One region of the Alcanivorax sp. IL3 genome, then DNA from elsewhere that is predicted to be linked to it. Evidence: predicted binding sites of a transcription regulator. Region 1 holds the regulator's gene; the other holds the start of a gene.

The links. The regulator FNR, encoded in region 1, switches genes on or off when oxygen is low (the NO sensors DNR and NnrR bind a similar motif). The targets are predictions, from matches to a motif close to TTGATNTANATCAA.
Region 2: ACMG4M_RS00980 (bacteriohemerythrin) is a predicted target of FNR. The motif match lies at 6,276-6,289, and genes of this name have one in related genera.

What each region holds. Positions count from the first base shown of each region.
Region 1 covers NZ_CP179931.1:1,994,378-2,003,488, reverse strand. The annotation lists gene corA (magnesium/cobalt transporter CorA) at 1-871, shown strand, start outside; gene ACMG4M_RS09325 (MBL fold metallo-hydrolase) at 1,052-1,885, opposite strand; gene ACMG4M_RS09320 (hypothetical protein) at 1,944-2,426, opposite strand; gene yaaA (peroxide stress protein YaaA) at 2,501-3,274, shown strand; gene ACMG4M_RS09310 (hypothetical protein) at 3,316-3,612, opposite strand; gene ACMG4M_RS09305 (universal stress protein) at 3,629-4,546, opposite strand; gene fnr (fumarate/nitrate reduction transcriptional regulator Fnr) at 4,543-5,253, opposite strand; gene hemN (oxygen-independent coproporphyrinogen III oxidase) at 5,334-6,707, opposite strand; gene ACMG4M_RS09290 (sulfite exporter TauE/SafE family protein) at 6,774-7,544, opposite strand; gene ccoS (cbb3-type cytochrome oxidase assembly protein CcoS) at 7,541-7,744, opposite strand; gene ACMG4M_RS09280 (heavy metal translocating P-type ATPase) at 7,723-9,111, opposite strand, start outside.
Region 2 covers NZ_CP179931.1:209,076-218,186, reverse strand. The annotation lists gene ACMG4M_RS01005 (COG3014 family protein) at 1-774, opposite strand, end outside; gene serA (phosphoglycerate dehydrogenase) at 920-2,149, opposite strand; gene ACMG4M_RS00995 (FAD-binding oxidoreductase) at 2,293-3,687, shown strand; gene ACMG4M_RS00990 (fumarylacetoacetate hydrolase family protein) at 3,680-4,378, shown strand; gene ACMG4M_RS00985 (histone deacetylase) at 4,530-5,627, opposite strand; gene ACMG4M_RS00980 (bacteriohemerythrin) at 5,754-6,218, opposite strand; gene ACMG4M_RS00975 (OsmC domain/YcaO domain-containing protein) at 6,415-8,604, shown strand; gene ACMG4M_RS00970 (NAD(P)-dependent alcohol dehydrogenase) at 8,707-9,111, opposite strand, start outside.

The sequences.
Region 1 (9,111 bases):
TGCCAGCTGGATCGATCTGGTGGACTCGGAGGAAAACGAACGCGAGCTGGTGCAACAGTTTCTGGAAGCGGAACTGCCGGCCTCTGATGACATGGAAGAAATCGAAGCGTCCGCCCGTTTCTTCAGCGATGAGCAGGGGCTGCATGTCCACTCCCTGTTTCTGTTTCAGTCCGAGGGTCGCGCTCGTACGTCCACGGTGGCGTTTGTCGTCCAGGAAGGTCGTCTGCTGTCATTCCGGGATTCCCGGTTGCCTGATTTCCGGCTACTGCGACTGCGCGTACGCCGAGGTTGGGTAAAGGCAAAGCAGCCGATAGATATCCTCTTGAGTATTCTCGAGCAAAAAGTGGAAAACCTGGCTGATGCCCTCGAGGATGTGCACCGTGACCTGGAACAAGTGGGGTACAGCGTGCTGGAGGAGGAGAACGGAGAGTTGGAAGACGATATTGAAAAACTGGCCCGGCTGGAGGATACCAACGGCAAGATTCGCCTTTGCCTGATGGATACCCAGCGTTCCATTTCCTTTATTCAGCGCTATGTCCGCACCGACAAGGTTCGCCGTCGCACCTGTGCCGAGGTGCAGCATGACCTGGACACCTTGATGTCACACACCACCTTCCTGTTCGACAAGATCAACTTTTTGATGGATGCGGCACAGGGGTTCATCAATATCCAGCAGAACCAGATCATCAAGATCTTTTCCATCGCCGCGGTGGTGTTCCTGCCGCCCACCATGATTGCCAGTATCTACGGCATGAACTTCGAGATCATGCCGGAGCTGGACATGGTTTATGGCTATCCCATGGCAATATGCCTGATGCTGCTATCCGGCATGACGCCTTACTGGTTTTTCAAGCGTAAAGGGTGGCTGTGAAGGGCAGTTAACGGTGCATAGTTAACCGCGAAAACCGCCTTCGGCTGAGCTCCTGTAGGAGCATCGCTTGAGATGCGAAGAGGGCGGAGCGAGAAGCGAGTCACGAAAATCAAAATCGTAGCGCCGGTTTGTTTTTCGCCTTTCGAAACTCGCTTCTCGTAACTCGCCTCGCTGGCGCAATCAGGTTTTGTGCCAGCCTTGATCGGTTTCTTCGGCTTTGCCGTCTTCGGCCAGCTTGATCAGGTGGGCCTGCAGAGAAAATTGGGCTACACCGTGCAGGAATTCCGGCACGTCGTCATAGACCACCTTCACCAACTCTGCCAGGGTTTGCGGGTCACCGGAGAGGGCGTCCAGCACCTTGTCTTCGCGTTTCTGTCGATGCGCCAGTGTATGGGTCAGGGTTTCTTCCGGGTCGCTGATCAGATCGCCATGACCAGGAGCCATCCGTGTTATGCCGCGCTGCTGCAGTTTGCGTAGCGAAGCAAAGTAGGCCTGCATGGAACCGGAGGGAGGAGCGATCACTACGGTGGAGCCCTGGATCAGGTGATCGCCGGTAAACAGCATGCCATCATCACTGAGGTAGCACAGGTGGTTGCCCACATGGCCCGGGGTTTCAATTACCTGTAGCGAAACGCCGCCGCAATCCACTCGGTCTCCCTCGGCCAACAGACGGTCTGCCTGCCAGCTCTCGTCTTGCAGGCCGTCATCGGGTACCGAGGGGCCCAGACAACGAGCCCCGGTGGCTGCCACCAATGCCAGAGCGCCTGGGGAATGGTCTCGATGGGTATGGGTGACCACCACCTGGTCGATGGGTTTTCCCAGGGTGCGGGCAGCCTGCAGCAGAGCCTGCAGATGCTCCTGATCCTCGGGGCCGGGATCAATGACCGTCAGGCTATCCTTGCCAAACAGATAACTGTTGGTGCCAGGCCCGGTCATCATGCCCGGGTTGCGCGCCAGAACCCGCCAGGCATGATCGCCAATCGGGGTGAGCTGGCCGGGAATCAGTGATGCCATAATGACTCCTGGGAATTTGAAGGCCGCATTGTGACGATTCACCCTGCAGGATGCCAGTCTACGACTGCGGGTAGGCCAGCTTGTCGATCGCTTCCAGTTCCCAGCGATCCACCGGGGTGTCTTCTTTCGGATGACGACTGACAACTGCAAAGGGGTAATCCTGACCAGCGGGCAGGTACATTTGCACATCAATGGTCTGCTGGTAGATCACAGTGCAGTCATTCTCCGCCTTCGGGCAGGACAGGGCGCGGGCCTGAAGCGTTACCGCTGCCACATTCATTTCACTGCGGTTGGCCAGGTTGCCGGTCAGGCGCACGCCGGATTCAGAGGCAAGGAATTCTTTCAGCGTTACCTCGATCCCATCAGGGGGAAGCCGCACCTGATCGTCACGGCCGCCTTGCCAGACACCGATGCCGAGTACCATGAGGCCGGCCAGTACCAGGCTCAGCACCAGATAAAACGGTCGACGCCCCCATTGCCAGCTACCCCAGAGCAGAACGGTAACCGCGATAATGACAGTCAATACCAGTAATAGGCGCATTTATTCTCCAGAATTGCAGACCTCGCTCCCCCTGATTCATATAATCCCGGGAGTCATATGTAAAGGAGTAGGCCATGCTGATTGTTGTATCGCCAGCAAAAACCCTGGATTACGAGAGCGAATTGCCAACGCTGAAAACCACCCAGCCCCGATTGCTGGATGATAGCGATGTGTTGATCGAGCGGGCACGCCAGCTTTCTCCGGCGGATGTCAGCAGCCTGATGGGTGTCAGTGACAAGATCGCGCACTTGAATGTGGAGCGGTTTGCCCAGTGGCAGCGACCCTTCAACAAGAAGAATGCCAGGCCCGCGGCGTTTGCCTTCAAGGGCGATGTGTATACCGGCCTGGAAATCGACACCTTCACGGACAACCAGCTCAAGGAGGCCCAGACGTCCTTCCGAATGCTGTCAGGACTGTATGGCGTGCTACGCCCGCTGGACCTGATGCAACCATACCGCCTGGAAATGGGTACCAAACTGGATACCCCACGCGGCAAGGATCTCTATACGTTCTGGGGCGACATTATCACTGAACAGCTCAACAAGGATATGAAAGCGGCGAAAACCGACGTGCTCGTCAATCTGGCATCCAATGAGTATTTCAAGTCGGTGAACAAGAAAGGGATCAATGGCCGCATCATTGAACCGGTCTTCCAGGATGAGAAAAACGGCAAGTACAAGGTGATCAGCTTTTACGCCAAGAAGGCCCGTGGCCTGATGGCGGCGTGGATTATCAAGAAGGGCATCAAGGACCCGGCCAAACTGAAGAATTTCGATGTGGCGGGTTATTGCTTTGCTTCGGATCTGTCGACCCCGGACAAGCCGGTGTTTCGTCGGGCCGAGCAGTAGACCTGGTGAAGGAGCGCCACTGGGGCGCTCCTGAAACGGGGTCAGTCTCTGTCTTCAAACTCGCTGCGGGCGGCAAGCAAGCCGGTTTTCAAACCATCCCAGGCCAGTTCCACGCCGGCTTTGATGTCATCCCAGGCATCTTCGCCGTGAGACTCCAGTTTTTCCAGTTTGGCTTCCAGCTCGTCGCGACGATCCTGAATCTCCGCAATTTTTTGCTTCGCGTCGCTACGCCACTCTTCACGCTTGTCCCCCAACCGGGCGGTCAGGCGATCCAGCTGATAATCCCAGTCTTCCAGTTTCTGGCGAATGTTGTCGGCAAAGTCTTTCTTGTCTGTCATTACGTTATGCTCCTGATCAGGCTTGCCAGGGACTCTGGAAACCTTGGGGTTTGATGACCAGCACATCCGTGCTGGCACGGGTAATCACGGATTCTGCTGTGGCGCCCAGTAACAGCCTTTCCGGCAGGTTACGATGCACGGTGCCTACCACCAGTACGTCCATATCATGTTCGTCACAGTATTTCGCCAGGGTCGGCGCCACCGGGCCGGTCAGCACTGTCATCTGGTCCGGCCCCAGGCCGTGGGCGGCACCAAATGCCTGAAAGCGATCACGGTAAAACTGGCGCACCTTTTCCATGCCGCCGCTGTAATCGGGAATCGCTTCGCCCACCAGCAGAATCAGGCTGTCGTCCATTTCATCAAGCACATGAGTAGCGCGCAGGGTGCCACCAAGATTGCCGGCAAAATGATTTGCCGCACCGAGCACGTTAACCGCCAGGGCATCCTGGGGCTGCTCTTCTGTACCCGGGTCCAGGGCGGCCAGAACTCTCGGTGCATGGGGCCACTGACGGCCATGAACACACAGCACCGGGCAGGGCGCCTTGCGAATCAATTGCCAGTCCCGCGGGGTGAAAAGATGCCGGCGCAGGCCGCTTTCTTCACTGGTATGCACAACCACCATGGCGGGTTGCAGGTCGAGGATGCTCTCACGCAATGCGGCCATGCTGTCTTTGTGCCACAGAATGGAAAGCTGACAGCGCTCCCTATCGGTTAATTCACTGATCCTGTTTTGCCAGGCTTTGTGAATCTGTGCGCGGGCGGCGTCCTGTCGTTCATGGTCAACGCCAACGGCGCGAACCATAGCGGAGGAATAGGCATTGACCAGAACATGCAGTGGCGCCTTGGTGGAATCCGCCACCTGTCTGGCTTTGTATAGCGCAGGCTGGGGAGCCTTCAGATCACTGTCGAGAATGGCCAGTACCGGGGCGGTCACAGGCTTACTTCCAGACTCTGCTCTCCACAAAGGCTTCGCCGATTTAGGATCTCCACTTCACGTCCCTCCACGCGTAACCAGCCATTTTGCTGGAAGCGGGTAAAGATACGGCTGACAGTCTCCACCGCCAGGCCCAGATAATTGGCGATGTCATAGCGCGACATGGGAAGACGGAATGCCCGCTCGCTAAGCCCTCGGCGTTGGTGACGTGCTGACATGGATATCAACAGGGATGCCACCCGGTCATCCGCATTTTTCTTGCTGAGCAGCATATGCAGCTCACGGTCTGAGCGAATTTCGTTACTCATCAGGCTGAAGAAATGGTGCTGCAGCGACGGGATGCGCTGGGACAGCATTTCCAGTTTGGAGAATGGGATCTCGCACACCGTGGCGGTTTCCAGTGCCTTGGCGTTGGACATGTGGTGGGCGGTGCTAATGCCATCCATGCCAAGCACTTCACCGGGGAGATAAAAGCCGGTGACCTGCTCGTCGCCTTCATCGCTGAGCACATAAGTTTTCAAGGCGCCGGAGCGGACCGCGTAGACCGCCTGAAACTCGTCGGCGGCGCGAAACAGATGTTCGCCGCGTTTCAGGGGTCGGCCCCGATGAATGATGCGATCCAGCTCGTCGAGCTGTGTCGGCGCCACTGCCAGTGGAAGGCAGACAGGGCTGAGACTGCAATCATTGCAGGAAACATGTTGAGACACGGTGTGACTCCGGTTGATGGCTGCGTAATGCAAATTTCACCTTACAGTATAGGGTAGGGTGAACAACAAGCGAATATAGTTCAAATGATGCGACTGAAGCGATTTTGGGCCTCGTTCTGGGTATAGCGATCAAAAGGCATCACCAGGGCCCGGCTTACCAGCCGGCCCTGCTCGGTGATCACCAGCCGCTGCTTGTCCACGCGCACCAGCCCCTGATCCTCAAACTCCACCCAGGAAGCCAGGGCATCCACAAAGTAGTCAGGGAAATTGATTTGCCACTGCTCACTGAACAGATTCATGTCCACGTACAGGTCGCACAACAGGCGCATGATAAGGTCGCGGCGCATCTGGTCATCGCGATCCAGGAGATAACCCTGTTCAATGGTGGACTGGTGCTGATCAATGGCATCCGACCAATGACTTAATGATTTCATGTTCTGCGCGTAAAGATTGCCGATCTGGCTGATGGCACTGACCCCAAAGCCCAGCAAATCCGCATCCCCGTGGAGGGTGTATCCCTGAAAATTGCGGTGCAGAAGCCCGTTGCGCTGAGCCACGGCAATCTCGTCGCTTTCCAGAGCAAAGTGATCCATGCCGATAAAGGTATAGCCGGCATCCTGGAGGATGCGCCCGGCACGGACGAACATGGACAGCTTTTCTTCCGGGCTGGGCAAGGCCATATCCGGTATCTGCCGCTGAATTTTGAAGCGCGCCGGCAGATGGGCGTAGTTGTACAGCGAAATTCGCTCGGGCCGAAGGTCTGCAATCTGCTCGATGGTGCGGGCCAGACTGGATTCCGACTGCCAGGGGAGGCCGTAAATCAGATCGGTGTTAATGGATTTGAAACCGAAATCCCGCGCCCAGCCCATGGTCTGACGAATCATTTCATAGGGCTGGACCCGATTGACCGCCTGCTGCACACGCAAATCCAGGTCCTGAACCCCGAGGCTGATACGATTGAAGCCCAGGCCACGAAGCAGCCCCAGACGAGCCTGGTCCACGGTGCGTGGATCAATCTCGATGGCATAGTCGCCACGGTCATCTTCACGCAGGGTGAAGTGTCTGGCCATGTAATAGACCAGTTCGGTGATCTGGGCATCACTTAGAAAGGTGGGGGTGCCGCCACCCCAGTGAATCTGGGTGACCGGCCTTTGCCTGTCTACCTGTTCGGCGCGCAGGCCGATTTCCTGCTTCAGACGTTTCAGGTATTCCGCCGCTCTGCCACGGTTGGCGGTGACAACCCGATTGCAGGCGCAGTAATAGCAGACGGTGCTGCAGAACGGAATGTGCATATACAGCGACAACGGCCGGCGAGCGGCATTGCCAGCATCAATGGCCTCGGCATAATCCGACTCACTGACTTCCTCGTGAAACTGGGGAGCAGGCGGGTAAGACGTGTAGCGCGGTCCGGGACCGCCATGCCGGCTGATCAATGTTTTGTCCCAGGTAGCCACACCCGCTCTCCAGTTAAGTGATTTACTCCATTATTGCGGGCCCTGAATTGACTGTGTTGACCTGGATCAAGTCTCGGGCTGATGGTGGTGGCTGTGTTTGCCTGAATCGGCAGGACCAGGGTGAACGTGATGGGGCATCTGGCTCATGGACCAGGCCTGCCAGAAGAATGCCAGCGCCAGCAGAAACGTCAGTGATGCCGCCACCTTTGGCCAGATGCCGTTGCGAAAATGCTGCAGCCGGGAGGCGATCACACCGGTAATGGCCACGGGGATGATGGTTACTATACCGAAGACCAGCATCACCAATGCACCAGCCGGTGCGCTGCCGGCCGTAACGGCAAGGGCCAGGGCGGTATAAATCAGGCCACAGGGCAGCAGGCCCCATAGTCCGCCCAGCGCCAGCGCCTTTAGCGGGCGATCTACCGGGAGTAGCCGCCGGGTCAGGGGCTGTAATCGGCGCCACAGCCCGGCACCAATACCTTCCAGTTTTTTTAGCCACACGCCTTGCCCGAGCAGATAACCACTGAGCAGCAACATCAGAACGCCGGACAGGGCTAGCCCAATGGCCATGGAGGGGCCAGGCAGCCAATCCAGCAACGCCTTGCCCAGCATCCCTGCAAGGCTACCAAGCACCATATAGGTCGAGACCCGGCCGATGCCGAAGAGTAGCTGCCAGCCCCACAGGGACTTACCCTGGCGGCGCGATTCTGGAATCGAGAAGGTGAGCGCGCTGCTGATGCCGCCACACATGCCGATACAGTGAACACTGCCGGCAGACGCCAGCAGAAGAGCACTGGCAAGCAGAGTCAGCAGGGATTCCGGGCTCTCTGGCATCATGAGTCCCGCTCGTTGTCGTGATCTGCAGCCTCTTTACTCGTAGGGAGGCCTTTGCGCTGTTCACGATCTTCGAACACCACCCGCCAAGAGGCATTATCCAGATCATCAAACTGATCCTTGCGCAGGGCCCAGAACAGGGCCCAGATCGCCCCGGCAAGAAACAGCAGTGCCAGAGGGATCAGCAGGAGGACGATTTCCATCGGGTAACTCGCGTTGCGTTGAGGGTGACTAGCAGTGAACTGGCAGACATGCCGATGGCCGCAGCCCAGGGCGGAATCCACCCGGCCACGGCAAAGGGCACCGCCAACAGATTATAGAGCAGGGCCCAGGTGAGATTCTGGCGAATGGTGCGCTGGCAACGCCTGGCAAGTGCAGGCAAAGCCGGTATCGCCTGCAGATTGTCCTTGAGCAGATACAATCCTGCTGCCCGCTGGGCCAGGCTGGTGGCGTTGGCGGTGGCCACGGATACGTCCGCCGCCAGCATGGCCTCCGCATCATTGATGCCGTCACCCACCATCATTTGCGTCGTGGTCGTCTGCAGCTCCTTGAGCCAGCGGGTCTTGTCAGCGGGCTTCATGCCGGCACGCCATTCCTCCAGCGATAATTCCCTGGCCACCGGCCCGGCAGCGGCATCGTTGTCGCCGGTTGCCATGCGTACAGCCAACCCTTGCTGGCGAAGAGCCCGTGTTACCGCAGCACTCTCCTCGCGAATGCTGTCCTGCAACCACAAATACAACTGCACGGCGCCGTCACGGCTCAGTTGCAGGCAGGTTGTACCGGGGCGAGCCTGTTGCGGTGCGCCACTGATGCGCCATTGCTGGCCCTGAAGGTTGCCGGTAATACCATTTCCATCCGGCAGGATGTCTGTCATTTGCGGGTTGCGCGCAATGTCGCGAAAGGCCTGGGCCAGCGGGTGAGGGTTGTTCCATTCCAGAGCGGAAACAATGGCAAGCAGATCGGCCTTTTGCCCTTCACCGGCAACCTGGGTGTCTACCAACGAGAAACGTCCCAGAGTCAGCGTCCCGGTTTTATCAAAGAGCACCCCGCCGATATGGGGTAATCGCAGCAGCTGGCGAGGCGATGCCACCAGCACTCCTTCGCGCAGGGCGGTACCCAGGGTCGCCGAAAGAGTCAGAGGTACAGCCAGCGCCAGCGCGCATGGGCAGGTGATCACCAGTACCGCCAGGGTGTGGTCAAAAGCCTCGCCGGGCCCGGCCGGCCAGTGCCAAAGCAACGTAAAGGCAGCCAGCAGAAGAACCGCAGCGGTAAAAAGTGGGGCGATGCGGTGCCAGTCACGGATCACATCCAGCCGCTCGCGGCTGGCCAGCTCCACCTGTTCAGCGATTCGGGCAATCTGACTGTGGTCTGCGGCGCACTCTGCCTGCAGCGTGATTGAGCCTTCCTGCAGGCGGGCTCCGGCCACCAGGCAAGAATGGAGCCCCCGGCTTATCGGCACAGATTCACCGGTCAGTGCCGCTTCATCGAAGGTGCCCTGGCCGTCGATGATACGGCCATCCACCGGTACCACATCACCCTGAATCAGCAGCAATCGGTCGCCGGCTGCCAC
Region 2 (9,111 bases), 1.8 Mb from region 1:
CACCATGCCGTCTTTTTCAGGCCGGCCCTTCATGGCATTGGACACTCGCTCAACATCTTCCTTGAGCATGTCCAGCTCCGGGTGGATCTCCAGGGCCTTCTTGTAGTCCACCAGGGCATCGTTGTATTCGCCGTGGGCTTCCCAGAACAGGGCGGACAGGTAGAAGGTCCAGGCATTCTGGAAGCTGGCTTTGACCTCCCCGGCCACCGCATTGATGCCCTGGAAATAGCCATCGAACTGGCTCAGGTCCACGTTGTTTTCTTCTGCGGCTTCCTCGGCCTTGGCAATTTCCTTGTCGCGCTTGTCGGCGGCTACCCGCTGCTCCAGGGCCGCACCACGCAATTCCACGGCGGTGCCGGTAGGATCGTTGGCATCCCAGTAATTCAGGGCCTGATAGGCATGGGTGAAGATGCGCTCGTAGTCCGGCGCCACATAGCCGCGGGCATTGTCGTTGGTAATCAATGAGGAGGCGGAAGCCGTCAGGGATGACACCTGAATGCGAGCACTGGCGTCTTCGTCGTCATATTTCTGAATGGCGCCGGCAAAGGCTTCGCGGCTCTGCTCACGCTGGCCGGTAAGCTGACTGACTCGACCCAGTTCCTGCAGATACAGCACGCCATCGCCGCCACTGGCCGCTTTTTCCAGCTTCTGGGTGGCCGCCGGGGTCACCGGGGCGGTGGCCAGCGAGGCCTTCCATTGCTGGGCCTGATTGGGGTAGGGCACAAACAGGGAGTTTGTGGCACAGCCGGACAATGCCAGCAGCCCTGCAACCAACAGGCATCCTTTCCTGAGTCGTCTCATAGGTTAAATACGAAAAAAGCCGGAGCAAGCAAGGTAGCCCGCCACCGACTTTTTGTCGAGTGTTTCACAGTTCCGCAGGAGCGCCCGAACGAACGCTCCTGCGGAAACACCGGGTCGTCTAGAACAACACCCGGGTACGGATGGTGCCGTCGATGGTGCGCAGCTTCTCCAGCGCCAGCTGGCTGTAGCCCTTGTCCACATCAATGACCACGTAACCGATCTCTTCGTTAGTCTGCAGGTACTGACCGCAGATGTTGATGCCGTTCTCGGAGAACACGGTGTTGATCTGGGTGAGCACGCCGGGCACGTTCTTGTGAATGTGCAGTAGGCGGTGCATGTCCGGGTGGGCCGGCAGGGCCACTTCCGGGAAGTTCACCGCACCCAGGGTGGCGCCGTTGTCGGAGTAGCGGATCAGCTTCTCGGACACTTCGGTACCAATGTTCACCTGGGCTTCCTGGGTAGAGCCCCCGATATGCGGCGTCAGGATCACGTTGTCGAATTCACGCAGCGGGCTGATGAACTCGTCGTCGTTGCCCTTGGGCTCTTCCGGGAACACGTCGATGGCAGCGCCCAGAAGGTGGCCATCACGCAGGGCACCGGCCAGGGCATCAATGTCCACCACTTTGCCGCGGGCATAGTTGATCAGGTAACCCTTGGGCTTGATGGCGCGAATCTGTTCTTCCTTGATCATCCAGCGAGTGGCGGCGGTATCCGGCACGTGCAGGCTGACCACGTCGGACTGACCCAGCAGCTCGGTGAGGCTGCTCACCTGCTCGGCATTACCCAGCGGCAACTTGGGAATCACGTCGTAGAACTTCACTTTCATGCCCATGGATTCGGCCAGCACGGACACCTGAGCGCCAATGTTGCCGTAACCCACAATCCCCAGGGTCTTGCCTCGGATCTCGTAGCTGTCCTTGGCAGACTTCAGCCAGCCACCGCGGTGGGCAGAGGCGTTCTTCTCGGGAATGCCACGCATCAGGTTGATGGTGTGGGCAATCACCAGCTCGGCCACCGAGCGGGTGTTGGAATAGGGGGCATTGAATACCGGGATACCACGCTTCAGGGCGGCGTTGAGATCCACCTGGTTGGTACCGATACAGAAACAACCCACACCGATCAGTTTCTCCGCCGCCTGGAACACCTCTTCGGTGAGCTGGGTGCGCGAGCGAATGCCGACGAAATGGGCATCCTTGATCTTGTCTGCCAGATCGTTGCCGGTCAGCGCGGTGGGCAGCAGCTCCACATTGCTATAGCCGTGCGCTTTCAGGTTCTCCACGGCGTTTTCGTGGATGCCCTCGAGCAGGAGAACGCGGATCTTGTCCTTCTCAAGAGAAGTATCGGCCATGATTGAAGTCTCGGTAGCCTGTGAAATGGGCGCGTATGTTAACATAGCCCGCTCAAATTGAGAGCAGCCGCGCCGTCGGATTGCTCAAGTTGCCGTGAGAACGCCTCAACATCGTGCGTTTTACCCCTGCAGGAGACCTGTTGATGACCGCCCATGCCCATGCTGCGCTGGAGCAACTGACTGATTTGCTTGGCAATCGCCTCCTTACCGACCCGGAAAGCGCCCAGCGCTACGGGGTCGACTGGACCAAGGTATGGGCCCCGGCCCCCAGCGCGGTAGCGCTGCCGGAGACCATCGACGAGGTGCAACAGATCGTGGAAATCGCCAACGACCACGGCCTGCACCTGGTGCCCTCCGGGGGCCGCACCGGCCTGTCCGCCGGGGCGGTGGCCGCCAACGGCGAGCTGGTGGTGGCCTTCGATCGCATGAACAAGATCCTGGAATTCAACGAATTCGACCGCGCTGTCACCGTGCAGCCCGGAGTCATCACCCAGCAATTGCAGGAATTCGCCGAACAGAAGGGGTTGTTCTACCCGGTGGACTTCGCCTCTGCCGGCTCCAGCCAGATCGGCGGCAACATCGGCACCAATGCCGGTGGCATCAAGGTGATCCGCTATGGCATGACCCGCGACTGGATCACCGGCCTGAAAGTGGTCACCGGCAAGGGCGAACTGCTGGACCTGAACAAGGGCCTGATCAAGAACGCCACCGGCTACGACTTCCGTCATCTGTTCATCGGCGCCGAGGGCACGCTGGGCTTTGTGGTAGAAGCCACGGTAAAACTGGCCCGCGAACCGAAAGACCTGACCGCCCTGGTACTGGGCGCCCCCGGCTTCCGGGAAGTGATGAAGATCCTGCACGCCTTCCAGCAGGACATCGACCTGACCGCCTTCGAGTTCTTTTCCGACAAGGCCATGGCCCATGTACTCGAACACGGCGTTGCCAAACCCTTCGACACCGAGTGCCCGTTCTACTGCCTGCTGGAATTCGAACAGCTGTCAGAGGCCACCGGCGATCAGGCCATGGCCATCTTTGAAAAGTGTGTAGAAGAAGGCTGGGTACTGGACGGCGTCATGAGCCAGTCCCTGCAGCAGCTGGATCAGCTGTGGCAGCTGCGTGAGCGCATCTCCGAATCCATCGCCCCGCACACCCCTTACAAGAACGACATCTCGGTCACTGTCTCCAAGGTGCCGGACTTCGTGGAAGACATCGACACCGTGGTGCAAGAGGCCTACCCGGATTTCGAGATCGTCTGGTTCGGCCACATCGGCGACGGCAACATGCACCTGAACATCCTCAAGCCCGCCGACCTGGCCAAGGAAGACTTCTTCGCCCAGTGCAACAACGTGTCCAAGTGGGTGTTCGAGATCGTCGAGAAATACAACGGCTCCATCTCTGCGGAACACGGTGTGGGAATGACCAAGAAACCCTACCTGGAATATTCCCGCAGCCCGGAAGAAATCGCCTGCATGAAAGCGGTGAAGCACGTCTTCGATCCCAACAACATCATGAACCCGGGGAAACTGTTCGATGTTTGATGAAGTGAACACCCCTGTGGATCAGGACGGCTACCAACATCGCTGGATCGACGGTGCTCCCATCGACATCCCGGGGGGCAAGGTGGTGTGTGTGGGCCGCAACTACGCCGACCACGCCAGGGAACTGGGCAATGACGTGCCGGACTCCCCCATCCTGTTCATGAAGCCGGCCACCTCGTTGGTGAGCCTGCATGAACCTCTCGAGCTGCCCAAAGGGCAGGGCGAAGTACACCATGAAGTGGAAATGGTGGTGCTGATCGGCAAACGGCTTCACAAGGAAACCGACCTGGACAACGTCCGCTTCAGCATCGCCGGCTACGCCGTCGGCCTGGACCTGACCCTGCGTGAGGTACAGAACACCCTGAAGGAAAAAGGCCACCCCTGGGAACGGGCAAAAGCCTTCGACGGCGCGGCCCCGGTCTCCGGCTTCATCGATGCCCGCGGCATCTCCGTGAAGCAGAAGCTCAACGTCACCCTGGAAATCAACGACGAGGTACGCCAGCACGGTCACACCGGCCAGATGCTGTTTCCCACCTTCGAGCTGCTCAGCGAAATCAGCCAGACCTTCACCCTGGAACCCGGTGATGTGGTCTTCACCGGCACCCCCGCCGGCGTCGGCCCGCTCAACAGCGGCGACAAGTTTACCGCGCGACTGGGCAATATCATTCAGGTGTTCGGCTCCGTCGCCTGATACGCAGCCACCGCTCCCACTGAACAAATGTCACTGTTGGAACGCAGCGAATACGGTCAACATTGATGATATTTAGCCATTGGGTATTGAAGTGGCGTCGCTGCTTGAACGCACTTTGAGGCGGGTTCTATTTGGGCATGGAAGACACCACCTATTCCTCCTCAAACGCATCCCGATGAAACTCCGCCGCTTCCCTCACCTCACGGAGTCCGCACTCCATCAGTTCCGGCACGTCGCCGCCGGCCATCACCGTCAACATGGTATGCACCCCCCGGGCGAGAGAGGTCAGGTTGTAGCCGCCTTCCAGAACCAGTACCAGGCGGCCATCGCAGTGTTTGTCGGCAATGCTCTGGACGATGCTGGTGAGTACTGCGAAGCCGTCGTAGCTCAGATTGAAGGCCATGTCGTTGTGGTGGGGATCGGTGCCTGCGGAGACCAGCACCAGGTCGGGCTCAAAGCGGTCAGCGGCGGGGATCAGAATATCGCGGAAGGCCTTTTCCATGGCGATGTCGCCAGCAGATTCCGGCAGAGGAACGTTGACCGTATAGCCTTCACCCAGGCCGGCACCCACCTCATTCAAATTTCCGGACCCCGGGTAAAACGGCGCGGCGCAGTGGGTGTCGAAAAACAGCACATCCGGGTCGGCCCAGAAGATGTCCTGGGTGCCGTTACCGTGGTGCACGTCCCAGTCAACGATCAGGATACGCTGGCAACCCAGTTTTGCCTGGGCATGGGCGGCGGCCACGGCCACGTTATTGAACAGGCAGAAGCCCCGCGCCCGCACCGGTTCGGCATGGTGGCCGGGGGGCCGAACCAGGGCAAACGCGCTTTGCGTTTCCCCCTTCACCACGCTCTCCACGGCGGCAATGGCATTGCCCGCCGCAGAGGTGGCTGCCGGAATGCTCTCCGGCGAGACGGCGGTGGTATCGCTGTCCAGCCAGGCGCGCTGCCCTTCCAGGGAGAAGATGTGGTCCAGATAGGTGGTGGTGTGGACACGGCCCAGTTGTTCGTAGGTGGCGCGCGGACCGGACTGGAACTGTACACCGGGGATGGGCTCCTGCTTGAGCAGGTCCATGATGGCGGAGAGCCGGCCGGGGTGTTCCGGGTAGTTCCATTTGAAATTCAGCCCACCGAGAATATTCCTTACCCGCTTTTCCACCCGGCTGGGCAGAAAGGGCAAATCCACTTGCGGATCATGGCCGAGCATTACCTCGTCATAAAACACGGTTACGCTGCGCGACGCTGCCACTCGTGACTCCCTCACTTGGTGTGTGTCCTCGGTTGATTCTCCGCGCAACCCCCCGCTTAACGCAACAACACAGCCTCCATGGCCGCTGATATCAGCACGCCAATAGCGCGCTAGGCGCCATGACGACTATGACACCCGGAAATGCTTGCGCAAATTATCATTCACCCAGCCACCCAATCGCTCACGGCCAATACTGTCGATAAAGTCCCGCACCTGTTCCGTATAGTCACGATCCTCTTCAAGAATATGGTGCAGCAGCCACTTCTCCAGCACCTGCAATAGCGGCTCTGCCACGTCGACGCCTTCTTCATGGCGACGCATCAGGGATTCGATGTGGAAGGTGAACTTTCGATGCAGGTGATGGTGGTCATCCAGGCCTTCATAACCGGCCCGCTCCATGAGTGCTTCCTCGAAGCTGAAATGGGATTCGGTGTAGTCCACCAGATCATAGAGGACCCGGGCCACGCCCATCTGGGCGTCGGGCTGGCCGGCCAGCCGGTCCAGATCATTGATGTAGTCGACGATACGACGGTGCTGCTGGTCGATCAGCAATATTCCCAGTTCGTAGTCGGGGCTCCATACGATGCGCATGATCTGTCTCCGGTTTGTGATGGATAGTTACGCTAGCAAGGGGTAGATCAGGCGATGTAGACATAGATCAATGTTTGAACACCGTAGGGGGAGGCCCGGATTCCAACCCTGGAAGGTCGCCCCTACAGACGGTAGGGGGTAAAAGCTGGATAATGGCGCCCCTAGCTCACCATTTCTTAACTCCGGTAGCCCCGCCATGGAAATCAACGTCAACTTCCTCGATAACCTTCGACTGGAAGCCAAGTTCGACGACTTCACCGTCATCACCGACCAGCCCATCCGCTACAAGGGTGATGGCTCGGCGCCCAGCCCGTTTGACTATTTCCTGGCGTCGTCGGCCATGTGCGCGGCCTATTTCGTGAAGGTGTACTGCAAGGCGCGGGATATCCCTACGGACAATATCCGCCTGTCGCAGAACAACATCGTCGACCCGGAGAACCGCTATAACCAGATTTTCCGCATTCAGGTGGAACTGCCGGAGGATATTTCCGACAAGGACCGGCAGGGCATTCTGCGCTCCATTGACCGCTGCACGGTGAAGAAGGTGATCCAGACCGGGCCGGAATTCCAGATCGAGGAAGTGGACAACCTGGACGAGGACGCCCAGGCGCTGCTGATGGTGACGCCGGATGAAGCGCACCGCACCTTTATCGAGGGCAAGGACCTGCCGCTGGAGCAGACCATCGCCAACATGAGCGCCATCCTCGAAGAACTGGGGATGAAGATCGAGATCGCCTCCTGGCGCAATATCGTCCCCCATGTGTGGTCCTTGCATATCCGCGATGCGGCCTCGCCCATGTGCTTTACCAACGGCAAGGGCGCCACCAAGGAAGCGGCGCTGTGCTCGGCGCTGGGCGAGTTTATCGAGCGGCTCAACTGCAACTTCTTCTACAACGACCAGTTCTTCGGTGAGGAGATCGCCAACAGCGACTTCGTCCACTATCCCGACGAGAAGTGGTTCAAGCCCGGCCCCAACGATGCGCTACCGACAGAGATCCTGGATGACTACTGCCTGGGTATCTACAACCCGGAGGGGGAGCTGGGTGGCTCCAACCTGATTGATACCAACTCCGGTCGGGTGGACCGTGGCATCTGCTCGCTGCCCTTCACACGCCACTCCGATGGTGAGACGGTGTACTTCCCCTCCAACCTGATCGAAAACCTGTTCCTCAGTAACGGCATGAGCGCGGGCAACACCCTGGCCGAAGCCCAGGTGCAGTGCCTGTCGGAAATCTTCGAGCGGGCGGTGAAGAAGCACATCATCGAGGAAGAAATCACCCTGCCGGATGTTCCTGATGCCGTGCTCGCCAAGTACCCGGCGATTGTGGAAGGCATCCAGGCACTGGAAGAACAGGGCTTCCCGGTGCTGGTGAAGGATGCCTCCCTGGGCGGCCAGTTCCCGGTGATGTGCGTGACCCTGATGAACCCGCGCACTGGTGGGGTGTTTGCCTCCTTCGGCGCCCACCCGAGTTTTGAAGTGGCGCTGGAGCGCAGCCTCACCGAGCTGCTGCAGGGCCGCAGTTTCGAAGGTCTCAACGACGTGCCACCGCCCACCTTCAACAGCCAGGAAGTCACCGAACCCAACAATTTCGTGGAGCACTTTATTGATTCCACCGGGGTGGTGAGCTGGCGCTTCTTCAGCGCCACGGCGGATGAAGATTTCTGCGAATGGGATTTTTCCGGCAGCAATGAGGAAGAAGCTGCGCGACTTTTCGCCATTCTCGACGATCTGGAAAAAGAAGCCTACGTGGCGGTGTACGACCAGCTGGGTGCATCGGCCTGCCGGATTCTGGTGCCGGACTTTTCCGAGGTCTACCCGGTGGAAGACCTGATCTGGGACAACACCAATATGGCGCTGGATTACCGGGAAGACATTCTCAACCTGCACCGCCTCAGCGACGACCAGCTCAGCCAGCTGACTGAGCGCCTGGAAGAAAGCCAGATCGACAACTACACCGACATCATTACCCTGATCGGTATCGAGTTCGACGAGAACACCGTGTGGGGCCAGCTCACCGTGCTGGAGCTGAAGCTGCTGATCAACCTGGCGCTACAGCGCCATGAAGAAGCCCTGGAACTGGTGGATATGTTCCTGCAGTTCAACGACAACACGGTAGTGCGCGGGCTGTTCTACCAGGCCCTGCGCGCGGTGCTGGAGATCACTCTGGATGACGAGCTTGAGCTGGATTATTATCTGGTTAACTTCCAGCGTATGTTTGGTAAGGAGACCATGGAAGCGGTGGTGGGCTCAGTGAATGGCACGGTGCGTTTCCACGGCCTTACCCCCACCAACATGCAGCTTGAAGGACTGGAGAAGCACCAGCGTCTTATTGAAAGCTACAAGAAACTGCACGCTGCGAGGGCGGCCAAGGCGGGGCTAGCGTAACCAGCCCCCCAATACCTATTACTGTAGGAGCTATGCTTGCATGGCGAACAAGCTTGCGGAAGGGTTCGCCATGCAAGCATAGCCCCTACGGATGATTCACTCTCAGGCCATCACCTCAATCACCACCTTGCCCCGACAGCGACCCGTGCGGCTGCGATCATAGGCTTGCTGGCTCTGCGCCAGAGGAAAAACGCTGTCGATGATGGGGCGCAGTTTGCCGCTTTCCACCAGCTCCGAGAGGGTGTCCAGATCCCGTGTCCAGGATTCCACCACCACGGTGCCGCAGTGCTTTCCGAACACCCGGTAGAACGGTGTGATCAGCATGGAGCGGGTGTCACCGCCGGTGGAGATGAACCAGCCATCTTCAGCGATCAGGGCATCACAGGTGCGCGGGGATTCGTAGGAGGTCACGTCGAAGACCAGATCGAAGGAACCGGCGGTGTTCCGGTAGTCACCCTGGGTGTAATCGATGATCTCGTCGGCACCCAGTTCGCGAGCGAAGTCAGC